Regions from separate parts of the Bradyrhizobium sp. UFLA05-125 genome, predicted to be linked through region 1. Evidence: predicted binding sites of a transcription regulator. Region 1 holds the regulator's gene; each other region holds the start of a gene.
What was found. The regulator LexA, encoded in region 1, represses DNA repair genes until DNA is damaged. The targets are predictions, from matches to a motif close to TGTTCNNNNTGTGTTCNG.

Region 1 (4,209 bases):
GTGTTGGCGCTCGCGATCGGCTGGGCGCTGCATATGCGCCAGCCCGACATCCTGATCGCAGGCGACGGCCACAGCGTCGCGGTGCGCGGCAGGGACGGCCAACTGCACCTGATCCGAACCGGCAAGGACAATTTTCTCCTCAAGGAGTGGCTTGCGGCCGATGCCGATCCGCGCAGTGCGACGGATCCGTCGCTCGCCGACGGCGTCTCATGCGACGAGGCCGGCTGCGTGACACCGCTCGCCGATGGTCGCCTGGTCGCGCTCTCGCTGCGTGTCGATGCGCTGGCGGATGATTGCAGCCGCGCCGCGCTGGTGGTGACGGCGAAGCCGGCAGCAACCGATTGCACGGCGATGGTCGTGGATCGCGAGCGTCTGAAGACGCAAGGAGCGCTCGCGCTATCGCGCGAGGGCGACGGTTTCACGCTGCGAACGGTAAAAATAAGGGGCGCAAACCGCCCCTGGTCGCCGGCCGGGGCCGGCGATAGTGATTTCGAGCTCAGCCTCGCACCGCGGCCGGCTACTCCACGCAGCAAGGATGCTACGCCGTCGGAGGCCGACCTGCAGGCCGAGAATTGAAAGACGCGTCAGCCGATCGGCAGGCGTGTCGTAGGCGTCGTGGTGGTGTGCTGCTCGACGGCGGGCTGCTCAGTCTTCTCGCCGAGCGGCTGCGTTACCGGCAATTGCAGAACCGTGGCACGCTGTCCCTCGACGAGCTGCGTCACCAGTACGTAGTTGCCGTCGGGGAATTCGATCGCATCATGATGACGATCGGGAATGTGCGGATCGACCTTACCGAACTTGCCGACGCGGGAATTGACGGTGCGCGTCCAGATCCAGCGATTGTCGTAGCGGACGTTGTCGGCGAAGGCGAGCTCGGTGCCGGGCAGGAGGCAGACGGCAACCGAGAGATCACGCTCCGACGCAAATCCACGCGTCGAGGTGCCGCGGAAGGTTGTCGTGACGATCGTCTCGCCGACTTGAGCGGGGCGGGTCGCAACGGCATGTAGGCTGTAGTCACACATCGGAGTGCTCCTCATGCGAGATAGCAGGTCCGCGCCCCCCCGGAGGCGCAGGCCTCTATCAGAGTTGGAAGCCTTGGAGTGTATCGCTTTTGTGGGCAAATCTGCGGCCCGTCTGCGCGTCGCCCGATCACATTATCTTTCCCGGCACACCAGGAACAAAGCCTCGCGCCGCCAGTCTATCTTGGTTCACGCCATTCACTTACGCGAGCTTCCATCAGCGGCCGGCAGGAGCGGAGTACCCCGAATAGGGCCATCTCACCTGCGCCGCAGGTGCGATCGCATTGTTGGACTTGCGGAATGGCGCGCTGGTTGCCGCGTGCTCTGCCTTGCGGGCGCCATGCTGGTGTTGCGCTGCATCGCTCGCGGATGCCGATTCCGCGATCAAGGCTGCCGAGATTGCGCTCAAAATCATCTGCCGCATGGGTTTTGTCCTCTGCATCGTGCACAGCGCATTCGCGCCTGCCATGCTCGAGGATTAGCTTCGCGCAGGTGTGGGGATAATCACAATGGAAGCGAAAACACCATTTTGCCGGAGCGGACAATCCGTCCGCCCGCATCGTTGCGCAATAACCGGCAATCTGGCGGGCAATCAGTACTTCCGGTACAGCCCGATCAGCTTGCCCTGAATCTTCACCCGGTTCGGCGGCAGGATGCGCACCTCATAGGCGGTGTTGGCGGGCTCCAACGCGATTGACGCGCCGCGACGGCGGAAGCGCTTGAGCGTCGCTTCCTCATCGTCGATCAGCGCCACCACGATGTCGCCGGTGTCGGCGGTCTCGTTGCGCTGGATCAGCGCCATGTCGCCATCCAGGATGCCGGCGTCGACCATCGAATCGCCGCGCACTTCGAGCGCGTAGTGCTCGCCCGAGCCGAGCATGTCCGGAGGCACGCTGATGGTGTGGCTGCGGGTCTGCAATGCCTCGATCGGCGTGCCGGCTGCGATCCGTCCCATCACGGGCACGGCGACGGGGCGATCGCCGTCGTCGACGGGAGCGCTTACGCCCCGCACCTTGCCGAGATTGCCTTCGATGACGCTCGGCGTGAAGCCGCGGCGGCCGGCGCCCGCGGCCTGAAGCTCGGGCAGCTTGATGACCTCAATGGCGCGCGCGCGGTTGGGCAGGCGACGGATGAAGCCGCGCTCTTCCAGCGCAGTGATCAGCCGGTGGATGCCCGACTTCGAGCGAAGATCGAGCGCGTCCTTCATCTCATCGAAGGAGGGCGGCACGCCGCTTTCCTTGAGGCGCTCACTGATGAACCGCAGAAGCTCGTATTGTTTGCGCGTTAACATCTCGACCAAATCCCCCGGTTGATGTCGTTCGATTCCGAGACGCCAGATTCAGCAGAAGCCGCTAGATGCTCGAAACAAATCATGAACGGACACTATATGTTCGATATGTGTTCCGCAACCACTTAATTTTGGGTGAACGCAGCGAAGTTCGCGCTACACGTGAATCAGATCGCCCTCACAAGGGCAGCCGCAACACCTCGCAAGGCGTGCCTGCTTCAGCCTTCGGCGCGAACGGCGCGCGCACGAGAAGTGCCTGTGCCATAGCGAGATTCGCAAGCAGTGAGGAGTCCTGGTGGTTGACGGGAACGGCCACGAGCGTGCCGTCCTCGCGCTCCTCGAGCCGGGCGCGCAGATAATCCTCACGGACGTCGTTGGGCCCGACGTCGCGCCCGAGCACGGCGCGCTCGCGGCGGTGATGAACGCGAGAGCGGCCAGCAAGCGCGCGAATCAACGGCACCATGAACAGGAAGCCGCAGACATAGGACGAGACCGGATTGCCGGGCAGGCCGATCACCCGCATCGCGCCGAGACGGCCGTGCATCATCGGCTTGCCCGGCCGCATCGCGATCTTCCAGAACGCCATCTCGAAACCTTCGGCCTGAAGCGCCGGCCTCACCAGGTCGTGGTCGCCGACTGAGGCCCCGCCGGTCGTGATCAGGATGTCGGCGCCGCTCTCGCGGGCGCGGCGGATGCCGGCGCTGGTCGCCGCAACGGTATCGGCGGCAATGCCGAGATCGACCGTTTCGGCGCCCTCGGCCCGCGCCAGCGCGTGCAGGGCATAGCCGTTGGAAAAGACGATCTGGCCCGCGCCCGGCGTTGAGCCCGGCATCACGAGTTCGTCGCCGGTCGCGAGAATCGCGATCCTGGGCCGGCGACGGACGGCTAGCTGCGGATGGTTCATGCCGGCGGCGAGTGATAGGTCGCGTTCGGTGAGCCTTGCTCCTTCTCGCAGGAGCACGTCGCCTTCGCGGAAATCGACGCCGGCGGGACGGATGTGCCTTCCAACGATCGCGGCCTCCTTGACCGTGACGCGCCTGCCGTCAGCGACTGTGTCCTCCTGGATTACCACCGCGTCCGCGCCATCGGGCACTACGCCGCCCGTGAAGATCCGTACTGCCTGACCCGCACCGACCGTTCCCGCAAACGGTCGTCCTGCTGCGACCTCGCCGATCACGGTGAGCTCTGTGCCCACCTCTGCCGCATCGGCAGCGCGCACCGCATAGCCATCCATCGCCGACATCGCCTGCGGCGGCTGCGTGCGCCGCGCCGCGACGTCGCGCGCCAGCACGCGATGGTAGGCCGCATCGAGCGCAACCATCTCGTCGGCGACAGGCTCGACGCCCGCGAGCACCGCATCGAGCGCGTCGGAAACCGGCATCAGGGCCACGGGCTGAACTCCTGCTGGGCAAATCGTAAGGACAGGTCGCGTTGCGTTCTAGCCGAGTGCGGGCGTCGAGGCAAAAGGCGCGAACGCGAAGGTGGAGATGAAATGTCTTTCCAGCAGCAGGACGGCAGGATGCCCTTTGGGACAATATCGCCTCGTTCCGCTTCCGGCTCAGAATTGCTGCGCGCCCGCACGCAAGGCGCGTCGGGAGACGTCCGGGAGAACCCTGATGGCAGAGACTTCAAAGCTGTCGGTTGAGAAAGCGCTCGAGAAGCTGCGCGGCGATGAGCCGCCGAAGTCGCGGAGCGCAAAGCTCGATGAGGAGATCGAAGCGCTCAAGGAGAAGACCAGCCGCATGCGCGCGCAACGGCAGCGTCTCGATCGGCCCAAATCCAAGCGCAGTTGAGTGCGCTTACCTTGGCCGCCGCGCGATCGTCTCAATGACGAGGAAGACCGGGATAATGGTGGCCAAACATACCACGGCGACGACCAGGCTCACGGCTAGCATCAGGTGG
Region 2 (4,209 bases), on a different contig from region 1:
CGTTGCGGCCGCGAGTGCCACCATCACGAGCAAGGAGGCGCAGCTCGAGGTTCAGCAGGCGGTGATCTCGGCCGCCAGGGCGACGATCGACGTCGACACCGCAACCAAGACCTTCGCAAGCCAGGAGAACAAGCGCTACACGGGCCTCGCCGCGACAGGCTTCGGCAGCGTGCAGAATGCGCAGCAGGCGCAGGCGCGCGACGCCAGCGCGGACGCGACGATCCAGCGCGACACCGCCAATCTCGCCTCCGCCCTCAAGCAGGTCGATCTGTTGAAAGCCGAGATCGTGCAGGCCACGGCCGCTCTCGCCCGCGCGGAAGCCGTGCAGCACCAGGCCGAGCTCAATCTCGGCTACACGACGATCGTCTCCCCGATCGGTGGCGTGGTCGGCAACCGCACCCTTCGCGTCGGCCAGTTCGTTCAGGCCGGCACGCAGTTGATGTCGATCGTGCCTGCCGACGGCGCCTATGTGGTCGCCAACTTCAAGGAGACCCAGCTCACCAACGTGCATGCCGGCCAGACGGTCGACATCGAGGTCGACATGTTCCCGGGCCAGGTCGTGCACGGGCACGTCGATTCGATCGCGCCCGCGAGCGGTCAGGAGTTCGCGCTGCTGCCGCCCGACAACGCCACCGGCAACTTCACCAAGGTGGTTCAGCGGATCCCCGTCAGGATCGCGCTCGATGCCGAGAGCGCGCCGTCGTTCGCGCTGCGTCCGGGCATGTCCGTGATCCCGACGATTGCGACGCGTTCCAGCGCTCCCGCCGCGCTGGCAGCGACTGCACCCAAGGCAACCCAGACTAAGGCAAACCAGACCTCCGGAGGGTCGCGCCATGTCCAACAGCCTCGCAATCCCAGCACCCGCACGCTCGATTCCGGCCGCGACGCCTGATCGCATCGTCGCCGATCCGAACCGCGCCAGCGCCACGATCTGGATCGCCGTCTTCGCGGCGATGATCGGCGCCTTCATGGCGATCCTGAACATCCAGATCACCAACGCCTCGCTGCTCAATATCGAGGGCGGCATCGGCACCGGTGTCGACAACGGCTCCTGGATCTCGACGTCCTATCTGATCGGCGAGATCATCGTCATCCCGCTCACCGACTATCTGTCGCGCGTGTTCTCGTTCCGTAACATCATCCTGAGCTTTGCGACGCTGTTTGCGGCATTCTCGGTCGCCTGTGCTTTCACCCACGACCTGCCCTCGATGATCGCGATGCGCGGCTTGCAGGGCTTTTTCGGCGGCGTCCTGATCCCGATGGCGTTCACGCTGGTCTTCACCAAGCTGCCGAAGGGCCAGCAGCCGATCGGGCTCGCGATGTTCTCACTCGCGGTGACCTTTGCGCCCGCGATCGGCCCGACCATCGGCGGCTATCTCACCGAGAATTACGGCTGGCAGACCATCTTCTTCGTCAACGTCGTGCCGACCGCGGTCATGGTCGCGACGCTGTTCTTCGCGCTGGAGCGCCAGCCGCTTCAGCTAGGCCTGCTGCGCGAAGGCGACTGGTTCGGCATCGCCACCATGGCGGTCGGCCTGGCCTCGCTCCAGGCCGTGCTCGAGGAAGGCAACAAGGACGACTGGTTCGGCTCGCCCCTCATCGTGCGGCTTGCCATTGTCGCGGCCGTCAGCCTCGCACTGTTCATCTACAATGAGCTGGTCGTGGAAAAGCCACTGTTGCGCCTGCGGCTATTGACGCAATGGAATTTCGGCATCGGCACGATCGCCTCGGTCTTCCTCGGCTTCGCCCTGTTCGGCTCGGTCTACCTGCTGCCCGCCTATCTCGGCCAGGTGCAAGGCTACAATGCCGAGCAGATCGGCAACGTGCTGGCCTGGACCGGCCTGCCGCAGCTTCTCCTGATCCCCCTGGTGCCGAAGCTGATGCAGCGCTTCGACGCCCGCTATATCGCGACCGTCGGCCTGCTATTGTTCGCCACGAGCTCCTTCATGAACATCATGATGTCGCTCGATTATGCGGGCGATCAGTTCCTCGCGCCCAACGTCGTGCGCGCGGTCGGTCAGGCACTGACGCTGGCGCCGCTCTCAGCGCTCAGCCTCGGTAGCGTCGCACCGCAGGATGCGGCCGCCGCCTCCGGTATCTCCAACATGATGCGCAATCTCGGCGGCGCGATCGGCACCGCCGTGCTCGCGACCATCGTTACCAAGCGCGAGCAATTTCATTCCAACATCATCGGCCAATCCGTGACGCTCGGCCGCGAGGAGGTCCGCAGCCGCATCGCGCAGCTCACGAACTATTTCGTCGCCCATGGCGTGCCGGATCCCAACGCCGCGCACGAGCAGGCCGTCATCGCGCTCGGCAAGCTGGTGAAGCGCCAGGCGCTGGTAATGGGCTTTTCCGACACCTTTGCCGTGATCGGCGTGATGCTGGTGCTGGCCGCGCTGGCCGTGCTGCTGACGCGGAGCGTGAAGGCGGCGGGCGGCCCGGCGCACTAAGCCTCGACCACTTATTTTTGAGCGGCCGTCACGCTTGACGGCCGTCTTTTTTTGTGTTCTTCCTTTGTTCCATTCAAGTACAGGTTGTATCAGGAGTTCATTTCATGATGAGTGATATGCACGGCGATGGCGGGCCGGCCCAGCTCGTGATTCATGATGACGAAGATACGCCAGACGAATTCGTGATCGAATTGCTGCGGCGGGTTTTCGGTAAGTCCGAGCGCGAGGCGGTCGCGCTGATCACCAGGATCGAGCAGGAGGAAAAGGCCGGTAGCGGTCCCTACCCGCGGTCCGTCGCCGACGCACTGCTCAAATCCGCGCTGCAGCACATTCAATTTGCAGGTCACGGCCTGCGGATCACACTCGAACCGGTCAAGACGACCTGCGAGCTTTGCGGCAAGCCCGAGGCGCAGACCGACGTGCGACTCGGGGGCCGGACGATCTGGCTGTGCAGCGACTGCATGCGTGCCGCAGGTAACTCCGGCGAGGAGCCGAAGGAAGAGGAGTTCGAATATGCCTGCGAGGTTCTGGACCGGCATTTTGCCGGCGTTCCACGCAGCAAGCTCGTGACCACGGTTCGCCAGTTTCCGGGACACATGCGCGCAGACGTCCAGGCGGGCATCGACCGCCTGTTCGCTTCCGCCGTCCGGCTGTTCGGCATCAATGACGAGCAACGCTACGAAACGCTGTCGATTGCGCGGCTTCTGCGCGAAGGCCGCAATGCGCAGGCGATCGCACCGCTCCAGTATTTCGATGTCGATATTGGCGAGAAGAACCCCGCCAAGTGCCTCGACAACGGGCTGTGGCTGTGCGCGCAGGGTGATCTCCGCTACGCCGTGCTGCTCTGTGCGCATCGCGAGTTCAGCCGCGAGTCCGGAATCCGGATCGAACTCGCCGTGCCCTCTGGCGCCGCGGGCGCGGCCCTCGTCCAGCGATGCTTCGGCGAGCTGGAGCAGGCTGTGCAGACCGCGCGCACCTATCGCGGCAAGATTCTCTCGCTCGACGCCGACCGAGATTATCGCGGCCTCTCGCGCGGCATCACCGTACACCGCCTGCCGCCGGTCGCACGCGACGAGGTGATCCTGCCGGAGCAGACCTTGCGGCTGCTCGATCGCAACGTCCTGAGATTCGTCGGGACCCGCGATCAATTGCGCAGGCTCGGTCAGTCGACGCGCAAGGGCATTTTGCTGTACGGCCCGCCAGGCACCGGCAAGACGCACACGATCCGGTATCTCGCGGCGCATTTGCCCGCCATACGACCCTGATCATCACCGCCGAGCAAATGGGCCTTCTCGGCGCCTATATGAGCCTGGCGCGGCTGCTTCAGCCCTCGATGGTGGTGATCGAGGATGTCGATCTCATCGCCCGCGACCGCGATGACATGGGGCCATGCGAGGAGCCCCTTCTGAACAGGCTGCTCAACGAGATGGACAGGCTGAAGGAGGACGCAGACATCCTCTTCGTCCTGACCACCAACCGGCCGGGGGACCTCGAAGATGCGCTCGCCGGCCGGCCCGGCCGGATCGACCAGGCCATCGAAGTGCCTCTCCCCAACGAGCTCGGCCGCAGCAAGCTGGTACGGCTCTACGGCAAGGGGCTGCCGCTCGATGACGCCATCGTCGCCGAAGCGGCGCGGCGCAGTGAGGGCACGAGTTGCGCCTTCATCAAGGAATTGATGCGGCGGCTGGCACAGGCGAGCCTGGCCCGCGACGGCGGCAGTTCCGTCATCTCCGCCGACATCAATGAGGCGCTCGAC
Region 3 (4,209 bases), on a different contig from region 1:
CCTCAACCTGCACAACCGCCTCATCCACGGCCGTGAACAGGTCGCGCCTCGGTTCGACCGTCCAGGGCATGTGCTTCTCGCGCGCCGCGACGACGGGGGCGAAGAAGCTGCGGTGGTGGATCGAGGGACCGAGGCGGTCGAGCGCGTCCAGGTGTTCCGGTACGGCGTAGCCCTTGTGCTGCTCGAAACCGTAGCCCGGACAATCCGCCGCCAGTGCGCACATCAGCCGGTCGCGCGTCACCTTGGCAATGATCGAGGCGGCAGCGATCGAGAGCACCAGGCCATCCCCGCCGATCACGGCCTCGCAGTCGCAGGCCGTATCGAGCCTGTCGCGACCGTCGACGAAGACGTGGCGGGGCGACTCTGGCAGCGCCACCACCGCGCGCTTCAGCGCCCAGAGCGAGGCGCGCAGTATATTGTCGCGGTCGATACGCGCCGGCGAGGCGACGGCGACCGAGACCTGCGCGGTTGCGCAGATCTTGTCGAACAGCTTTTCGCGCTCCTCGGCCGTCAGGCGCTTGGAATCGTCAATGCCTCGCGGGATCCGGTTTGGGTCGAGGATCACGGCGGCCGCCACCACAGGCCCGGCCAGCGGCCCCCGTCCCGCCTCGTCGCAACCGGCAACCGGCCAGACGCCGCGCTTGATCAACGCGCGCTCGCGGCGAAAGCTCGGCGGCGCGACGGCGATGATACCCTTGGCGGCCTTTTCGGCGCCCTTAGGTTCCTTCGCGGCCGCTTTGGGCTCTTTCTTCGCGGCCTTCCTGGCCGGCTTGCTGGCGGACTTGTCCCGAATCATGGCCGCGATCGTGCGCACGCAGGTCCGGCCTGCGCAACCGGGAACCTCGGATATTCCCGTTATTCAGACCCGCCTGAGTCAGAACAGACTGAGCTGTTCGCCGCCGCGCTTCGGCTTGGCGAAGTGATCGGTGGTCAGCTTCGACCTGCGCTTGTTCAGACCTAGCCGCTCGCAGGCTATCTCGAAGCGGCGACCGATGGTCCAGGCCATTGGACCGGTGCCCTTCATCCGCTCGCCCCATTTCGAGTCGTAGTCGCGACCGCCGCGCATGTCGCGGATCAGGGTGAAGACGTGGCGGTAGCGATCCGGGTAGTTCGCCATCAGCCATTCACGGAAGAGGTCGCGGACCTCGAGCGGCAGCCGCAGCAGCACATAGGAAGCTTCCTTGACGCCGGCATGCGCGGCCGCATCCAGGATGCGTTCGATCTCGGAATCGTTCAGCGCAGGGATCACGGGAGCGACCATCACGGTCGTCGGGATACCGGCCTCCGTAAGCTGCTTCAGCACCTCCAGACGCTTGGGCGGCGTGGAGGCGCGCGGCTCCATGGTGCGCGCCAGCTTCGGATCGAGCGTGGTCACCGAGATCGCAACCTTGGCGAGGTTGCGCTTGGCCATGCGCGAGAGGATATCGATGTCGCGCGTCACCAGCGCCGATTTGGTGACGATGCCGACGGGATGGCCGGCGCGCTCCAGCACCTCCAGGATGCCGCGCATGATTTTGCGCTCACGCTCGATCGGCTGATAGGGATCAGTGTTGGTGCCGATAGCGATCATCCGCGGCTCATAGCCGGTCGCGGCAAGTTCCTTCTCGAGCAGCGCCGGCGCCTCGGGCTTGGCGAACAGTTTTGACTCGAAGTCGAGCCCAGGCGAGAGCCCGAGATAGGCGTGGGTCGGCCGCGCGAAGCAATAGACGCAACCGTGCTCGCAGCCGCGGTAGGGATTGATGGAACGGTCAAAGCCGATGTCGGGGGAGTCGTTCCGGGTGATTACCTTGCGCGAGTTGTCGACGGCCACGGTGGTCTTGAACGGCGGCAGTTCCTCGAGGCTCTGCCAGCCGTCATCGAAGGCGACGCGCGCCTCGGCCTCATAACGGCCGCTGGCGTTGGACTGGGCGCCGCGCCCGCGCCTGCGTTCGCGGTCGATCGCGACGGCAAGCTCAGGAAACGCGGAAGGCGCACCCGCCGGCTCGGAGGGCGCCGTGACCGGCGGGTGCTTGAGGGCATGAGAGGATGCTCGACTCATGAAACCAAGATAGCACGCGATCGGAACAAATCAAGAACAAGAACGTAAAAGCCGCAAAACAACCCCATGCAAAGTAGCCGCCCAAACTTAGCGCACCGAATTTTGACCTCGCTCAAGGGTTGCCGGCCGCGTTGCCGTTTGATGCCGCCGGTAGAAACGGGATCGATCGCCCGGGAACCGGGTTGGTGACGGTCGTCGCAACAAGGGCAGCCCATCATGACAAGCCAACAACAAGCGCGCGCCAGCGGAGGCGACCTCGACCTGCTCGATCGCTACTGGCGCGCCGCCAACTACTTATCCGTCGGACAAATCTACCTTTTGGACAATCCGCTGCTGCGCGAGCCGCTCCGCCCCGAGCACATCAAGCCGCGCCTGCTCGGCCATTGGGGGACGACGCCGGGGCTGAACTTCATCTATGCCCATCTGAACCGCGCGATCCGCACGCTCGATCTCAGCGTCCTCTATATCTGCGGCCCCGGCCATGGCGGCCCGGGCATGGTCGCCAATACCTATCTCGAAGGCAGCTATAGCGAGATCTATCCAGACATCGGGCGCGATGCGGACGGATTGCGCAAGCTGTTCAGGCAGTTCTCCTTCCCCGGTGGCATTCCGAGCCACGCGGCGCCGGAGACGCCGGGCTCGATCCATGAAGGCGGCGAGCTCGGCTACGCGCTGGTCCACGCCTATGGCGCCGCGCTCGACAATCCCGACCTGATCGTCGCCTGCGTCGTCGGTGACGGCGAGGCCGAGACAGGGCCGCTTGCGGCGTCCTGGCATTCGAACAAGTTTTTGAATCCTGCGCATGACGGTGCGGTGCTGCCGATCCTGCATCTCAACGGCTACAAGATCGCCAACCCCACCGTGCTCGGGCGGATGCGCGACGGGGAGATCCGCGATCTCTTCCGTGGGCTAGGCCACGAGCCGCTGTTCGTCGAGGGTGATGATCCCAAAACGATGCACAGGATCATGGCGGACGCGCTCGACGTGGCGCTGGCGAGCATCCGCTCGATTCAGCAGCATGCGCGCGAAACAAGGACCGCGATCGAGCGGCCGCGCTGGCCGATGATCGTGCTGCGCTCACCGAAGGGCTGGACCGGACCAAAGGAGGTCGACGGGCTGAAGGTCGAGGGCTTTTGGCGTGCCCACCAGGTGCCGGTTGCCAATTGCCGCGAAAATCCGGCGCATCTGAAAGTGCTCGAAGCCTGGATGAAGAGCTACGCGCCGGAGGAGCTGTTCGACCCCCACGGCACGCTTGTTCCCGAATTGCAGGCCCTCGCCCCCACCGGCGACCGCCGCATGGGCGCAAATCCGCACGGCAATGGCGGACTGCTGAAGCGCGAGCTCAAGCTGCCCGATTTCCGCAACTTTGCCGTCGAGGTGAAGCAGCCGGGCAAGACGGTCGCCGAGGCAACGCGCGAGCTTGGCAAATTCCTGCGCGACGTCGTCAGGCTGAATGCGGATGCCCGCAACTTCCGCATCATGGGCCCGGACGAAACCGCGTCAAACCGGCTTGACGCCGTATTCGAGGCGACCGAACGGGTCTGGATGGAGCCGACCGAGCCTTATGACGTCCACCTCGCCCAGGATGGCCGTGTCATGGAGGTCTTGAGCGAGCATCTCTGCCAGGGCTGGCTCGAAGGCTATCTGCTCACCGGACGCCACGGCTTCTTCTCCTGCTATGAAGCCTTCATCCACATCGTCGATTCGATGTTCAACCAGCACGCCAAATGGCTGAAGGTGTCGCGCGAGCTGACCTGGCGGCGGCCGATCGCCTCGCTCAACTATCTCCTGACCTCGCATGTCTGGCGCCAGGACCATAACGGCTTCAGCCATCAGGACCCCGGCTTCGTCGACCTCGTCACCAACAAGAAGGCCGACATCGTCCGCGTCTATTTCCCACCCGACGCCAACACGCTGCTGTGGGTCGCCGATCACTGCCTGCGCACCTATGACCGCATCAACGTGATCGTTGCCGGCAAGCAGCCCGCGCCGCAATGGCTCACCATGCAGGATGCGGCGACGCATTGCGATGCCGGCATCGGCATCTGGACCTGGGCCGGCACGGAAGATGCCGATGGCGAGCCTGACGTCGTGATGGCCTGCGCCGGCGACGTGCCGACGGTGGAAACGCTCGCAGCGGTCGATCTGTTGCGGAAGGCGCTGCCCGATCT
Region 4 (4,209 bases), on a different contig from region 1:
CGCGGCATCCGCGCCGCCGATCAGGACGCCGTCCATCGCAATCTCGTAGACCGGCATCGTCGCGCGGCCGCCCTTGATCTCGAGCTTGAGATGGCAGGGCAGCCGCTCGGTCTTGCGGCGGGCGTCGCCGTCGCTCTGCCTGAGCAGCACCGCGCAGCGCGATTTCAGCTTCTGCGCGAACGTCGTGACCGCCTTGCCGGCGCTGGAGACGCTTTCGCCATGCGCTTCCGCCGCCTTGGTGGCGGCATCGATCTCGGCGGCGCTGTCGCCCACGGATATGATGAATTGGGATGCGGTCGCGGCGTTGCCAGAGACCTCGCTGGTGGTCGCGGTCTGCTCGGCGACCGCACCATTGACGGTGTCGAACACTGGGCGGATCGCCTCGATTGCCTGCGAGATGCGATGCACGGCTTCCGCCGAGCCTGCCGCGTCCTTTTGCAGCGCCTCGATCTTCCTGGTGATCTCCTCGGTCGCGCCCTGGGTCTGCACCGCGAGCGCCTTCACCTCGGTCGCAACGACGGCAAAGCCTTTTCCGGCCGCGCCGGCGCGCGCCGCCTCGATGGTCGAGTTCAGCGCGAGCAGCGTGGTCTGGCGCGCGATCTGCGCGATCAGGTTGACGACGTTGCCGATCGCGGCCGAGGATTCGCGAAGGCGGTCGACATTGGCGCGGGCCTCTTGTGCGGCGGCGCTGGCAGCATCGGCGAGCTTGCCGGCCTCGCGGACCTGCGCGCCGATGCCCTGCGCCGACTGGGTGAATTTCTCGGCCGCGCTGGCAAAGGTGGTCGCGGTCGATTGCGCGGCGCTGCTGCGCCCCGTGAGCGCGTCGGTGCGCTGGCGGATGGTCGCGAGCGTGTTGGCGGTCGCTTCCGCCCCGCCGGCGACCGATTGGGCGGCGCGCTCGAGCTGGCGGATCATCGCGCCGAGCTCGAGTTCCAGGAGCTCGAGAATTTCCCTGGCTGAATCGCCCTCCGGTGCGGCAACGGGCTCGGCGACGGCTTGGGCCGCCTGCGGGAGAGCCGCGTGCGCGGCCTGTTCCGGCCGACGTTTCCGAAGTAGTCCGAAGGCCATCAGGTCACTCTTGTCGGGGGACGGGATGAGGATATTTTCACATCCCGAAATGAAGTCAGGGTTAACAAGTGCCTATGGCGAGGCATCTGGCCCTACGATATTACCTTCAAGTATGCTCTTTCATTCCGGGGGGCTCGCGGCCTATAAGGCCCGCGCTTCGATCCCTTATCTTGCCCCTTACCTTGGCTGACGATTCCTCAGAGACCACGCATGGCCGGACATTCCCAATTCAAGAACATCATGCACCGCAAGGGGCGGCAGGATGCGCAGAAGTCGAAGCTCTTCGGCAAGCTGGCCCGCGAAATCACCGTCGCGGCCAAGCTCGGCACGCCCGATCCCAACATGAATCCGCGCCTGCGCGCGGCCGTGATCGCGGCGCGCCAGGAGAACATGCCGAAGGACAATATCGAGCGCGCCATCAAGAAGGCGCTCGGCAGTGACGGTGAGAACTATGACGAGATCCGCTACGAGGGCTATGGCCCCGGCGGCGTCGCAGTCATCGTCGAGGCGCTGACCGACAATCGCAACCGCGCGGCCTCCGACATCCGCTCCTTCTTCACCAAATCCGGCGGCAATCTCGGCGAAACCGGCTCGGTGTCCTTCATGTTCGACCGCACCGGCATCATCGAATATGACCGCAGCGTCGCTTCCGACGATGCAGTGCTCGATGCCGCGATCGAGGCCGGCGCCGACGACGTCATCTCGGGCGAGAACGGCCATGAGATCTACGCCTCGACCGAGAGCTACCGCGATGTGGCCAAGGCGCTCGAGGCGAAGTTCGGCGAGCCGCGCAAGGCCGCGCTGATCTGGAAGCCGCAGAACACGGTGGCCGTCGACGACGAGACCGGCGAGAAGCTGCTCAAGCTGATGGACCTGCTCAACGAGCACGACGACGTCCAGAACGTCTACGCCAATTTCGAGGTGTCAGACGCGCTGATCGCGAAGATCGGTGGCTGAGGCCGCGCTCGTGTCCCGGACGCGGCGCAGCGCGAAGCGGTGCGCCGCAGAGCCGGACCCACGGCGCCTCGATTGCGGGCGGCGGCATGGGCCCCGGTTCAGCAGCGCACTGCTTCGCAATTTGCTGCGCCCGGGGCACGAGACCTCGCACTTCCCCAGGGGACTTTCGTTCCGTTTCTGTTTCCCTCCCTCCGGCCAGCGGCTATCACTGGCCCATGACCGCGCTTCCGATTCGCCATCCCGTCCGCATCATCGGCATCGACCCAGGCCTGCGCCGCACCGGTTGGGGCGTGATCGAGGCCGAGGGCAATCGCCTCGTCTATCTCGCCTGCGGCTCGGTGGAACCGCCGGAGGGGGCGCCGCTGTCGAGCCGGCTGCTGGCGATCCATGAGGGGCTGGCTGCCGTGCTCTCGCATCACAAGCCGATGGAAGCCGCGGTCGAGCAGACCTTCGTCAACAAGGACGGCGTCGCGACGTTGAAGCTCGGCCAGGCTCGCGGCGTCGCCATGCTGGCGCCCGCGATGTTCGGCATCACGGTGGCCGAATACGCGCCAAACCAGGTCAAGAAGACCGTGGTCGGTGCCGGTCACGCCGACAAGAACCAGATCGCAGTGATGCTGAAGATCCTCTTGCCCAAGGCCGAGCCGCCGTCCTCTGATGCCGCCGACGCTCTCGCCATCGCCATCACCCACGCCCATCATCGCCAAAGCGCCGCCCTGCGGCTGAAGGTGGTGGGCATATGATCGGCAAGCTCAAAGGCCTGATCGATTCCTATGGCGAGGATTTCGTGATCCTCGACGTCGGCGGCGTCGGCTACCAGGTGCATTGCTCAACGCGCACGCTGCAGCATCTGCCCTCACCCGGCGAAGCTGCCGTGCTGTCGATCGAAACCTACGTCCGAGAGGATCAGATCAAGCTGTTCGGCTTCCGCACCGACCAGGAGCGCGAATGGTTTCGCCTGCTTCAGACCGTGCAGGGCGTCGGAGCCAAGGTTGCCCTTGCCGTGCTCGGCACACTGTCGCCGCCTGACCTAGCGAATGCGATCGCACTGCGCGACAAGGCCGCGGTGTCGCGCACGCCGGGCGTCGGCCCCAAGGTCGCCGAGCGCATAGTCACTGAACTAAAGGATAAGGCGCCGGCCTTCGCCAATGTCGACCCGGCGGTCGTTCATCTTGCCGGCGCCGTCGACGACCAACGCGCCCCGCGCCCCGTTGCGGACGCGATCTCAGCGCTGGTCAATCTCGGCTACGGCCAGCCGCAGGCGGCGGCTGCCATTGCCACGGCGTCACGCAATGCCGGCGAGAATGCGGAAACCGCGCAGCTCATTCGCCTGGGTCTGAAAGAATTGTCGAAATAGACTATCCTGCGCGGCCGCTGACTGACGAAGGAACGCATTTTCCGCCATGCTGAGCAAAGAAGACAAGGAACTCATCGCCGCTGCGACCGCGGCGATCAGCCAACGTTATCGCAACGACTGGCAGGAGGTGGGGGCGGCGATGCGCACGCGCGACGGCCGCATCGTCACCGGCGTGAACATCGATGCCTATATCGGCCGCATCGCCGTCTGCGCCGAGGCGATCGCGATCGGACGTGCCATCACCGAGACTGGTGACCGCGGCATCGAGACCATCGTCGCCGTGCGTCATCCGAAGCCCGGCGAGCCCGGCGACATCGCCGTCGTCTCACCCTGCGGCATCTGCCGCGAGTTGATCCATGACTACGACGCCAAGGCGCGGGTCATCGTTCCCGACAACGGCCGCGAGCCGAAGGTCGCGAGCATCGGCGAGCTGTTGCCGAACAAGTACCGGCGAGGCAACGAGTGAACACCCCCTCCCGCATCGTCACGCCCGAGCGCCGCAGCGACGATGTCGGCGATACCGCGCTGCGCCCGCAATCGCTGACCGAATTCGTCGGCCAGCAGCAGGCGCGCAAGAATCTGTCCATCTTCATCGACGCGGCGCGCAAGCGCGGCGAGGCGCTGGATCACGTACTGTTCGTCGGTCCCCCCGGTCTCGGCAAGACCACGCTGGCGCAGATTGTGGCGCGCGAGCTCGGCGTCGGATTTCGCGCCACATCGGGCCCCGTGATCGCCAAGGCCGGCGATCTCGCCGCGCTTCTCACCAATCTCGAAGAGCGCGACGTGCTCTTCATCGACGAGATCCATCGCCTGAGCCCAGCCGTGGA

Region 2: a site for LexA is predicted at 2,508-2,525, ahead of SO156_RS34980 (ATP-dependent Clp protease adaptor ClpS). Genes of this name have one in related genera too.
Region 3: a site for LexA is predicted at 2,060-2,077, ahead of SO156_RS26425 (PA0069 family radical SAM protein). Genes of this name have one in related genera too.
Region 4: a site for LexA is predicted at 2,193-2,210, ahead of ruvC (crossover junction endodeoxyribonuclease RuvC). Genes of this name have one in related genera too.

What each region holds. Positions count from the first base shown of each region.
Region 1 covers NZ_JBANBJ010000013.1:136,216-140,424, reverse strand. The annotation lists gene SO156_RS15400 (ComEC/Rec2 family competence protein) at 1-576, shown strand, start outside; gene SO156_RS15395 (hypothetical protein) at 585-1,022, opposite strand; gene SO156_RS15390 (hypothetical protein) at 1,237-1,443, opposite strand; gene lexA (transcriptional repressor LexA) at 1,612-2,310, opposite strand; gene SO156_RS15380 (molybdopterin molybdotransferase MoeA) at 2,486-3,697, opposite strand; gene SO156_RS15375 (hypothetical protein) at 3,924-4,100, shown strand; gene SO156_RS15370 (hypothetical protein) at 4,202-4,209, opposite strand, start outside.
Region 2 covers NZ_JBANBJ010000062.1:34,785-38,993, forward strand. The annotation lists gene SO156_RS34970 (HlyD family secretion protein) at 1-892, shown strand, start outside; gene SO156_RS34975 (DHA2 family efflux MFS transporter permease subunit) at 834-2,453, shown strand; gene SO156_RS34980 (ATP-dependent Clp protease adaptor ClpS) at 2,558-3,718, shown strand; gene SO156_RS34985 (AAA family ATPase) at 3,736-4,209, shown strand, end outside.
Region 3 covers NZ_JBANBJ010000035.1:27,785-31,993, reverse strand. The annotation lists gene rnhB (ribonuclease HII) at 1-796, opposite strand, end outside; gene SO156_RS26425 (PA0069 family radical SAM protein) at 875-2,038, opposite strand; gene SO156_RS26420 (phosphoketolase family protein) at 2,255-4,209, shown strand, end outside.
Region 4 covers NZ_JBANBJ010000019.1:46,518-50,726, reverse strand. The annotation lists gene SO156_RS18830 (methyl-accepting chemotaxis protein) at 1-1,068, opposite strand, end outside; gene SO156_RS18825 (YebC/PmpR family DNA-binding transcriptional regulator) at 1,279-2,025, shown strand; gene ruvC (crossover junction endodeoxyribonuclease RuvC) at 2,241-2,768, shown strand; gene ruvA (Holliday junction branch migration protein RuvA) at 2,765-3,382, shown strand; gene SO156_RS18810 (cytidine deaminase) at 3,429-3,848, shown strand; gene ruvB (Holliday junction branch migration DNA helicase RuvB) at 3,845-4,209, shown strand, end outside.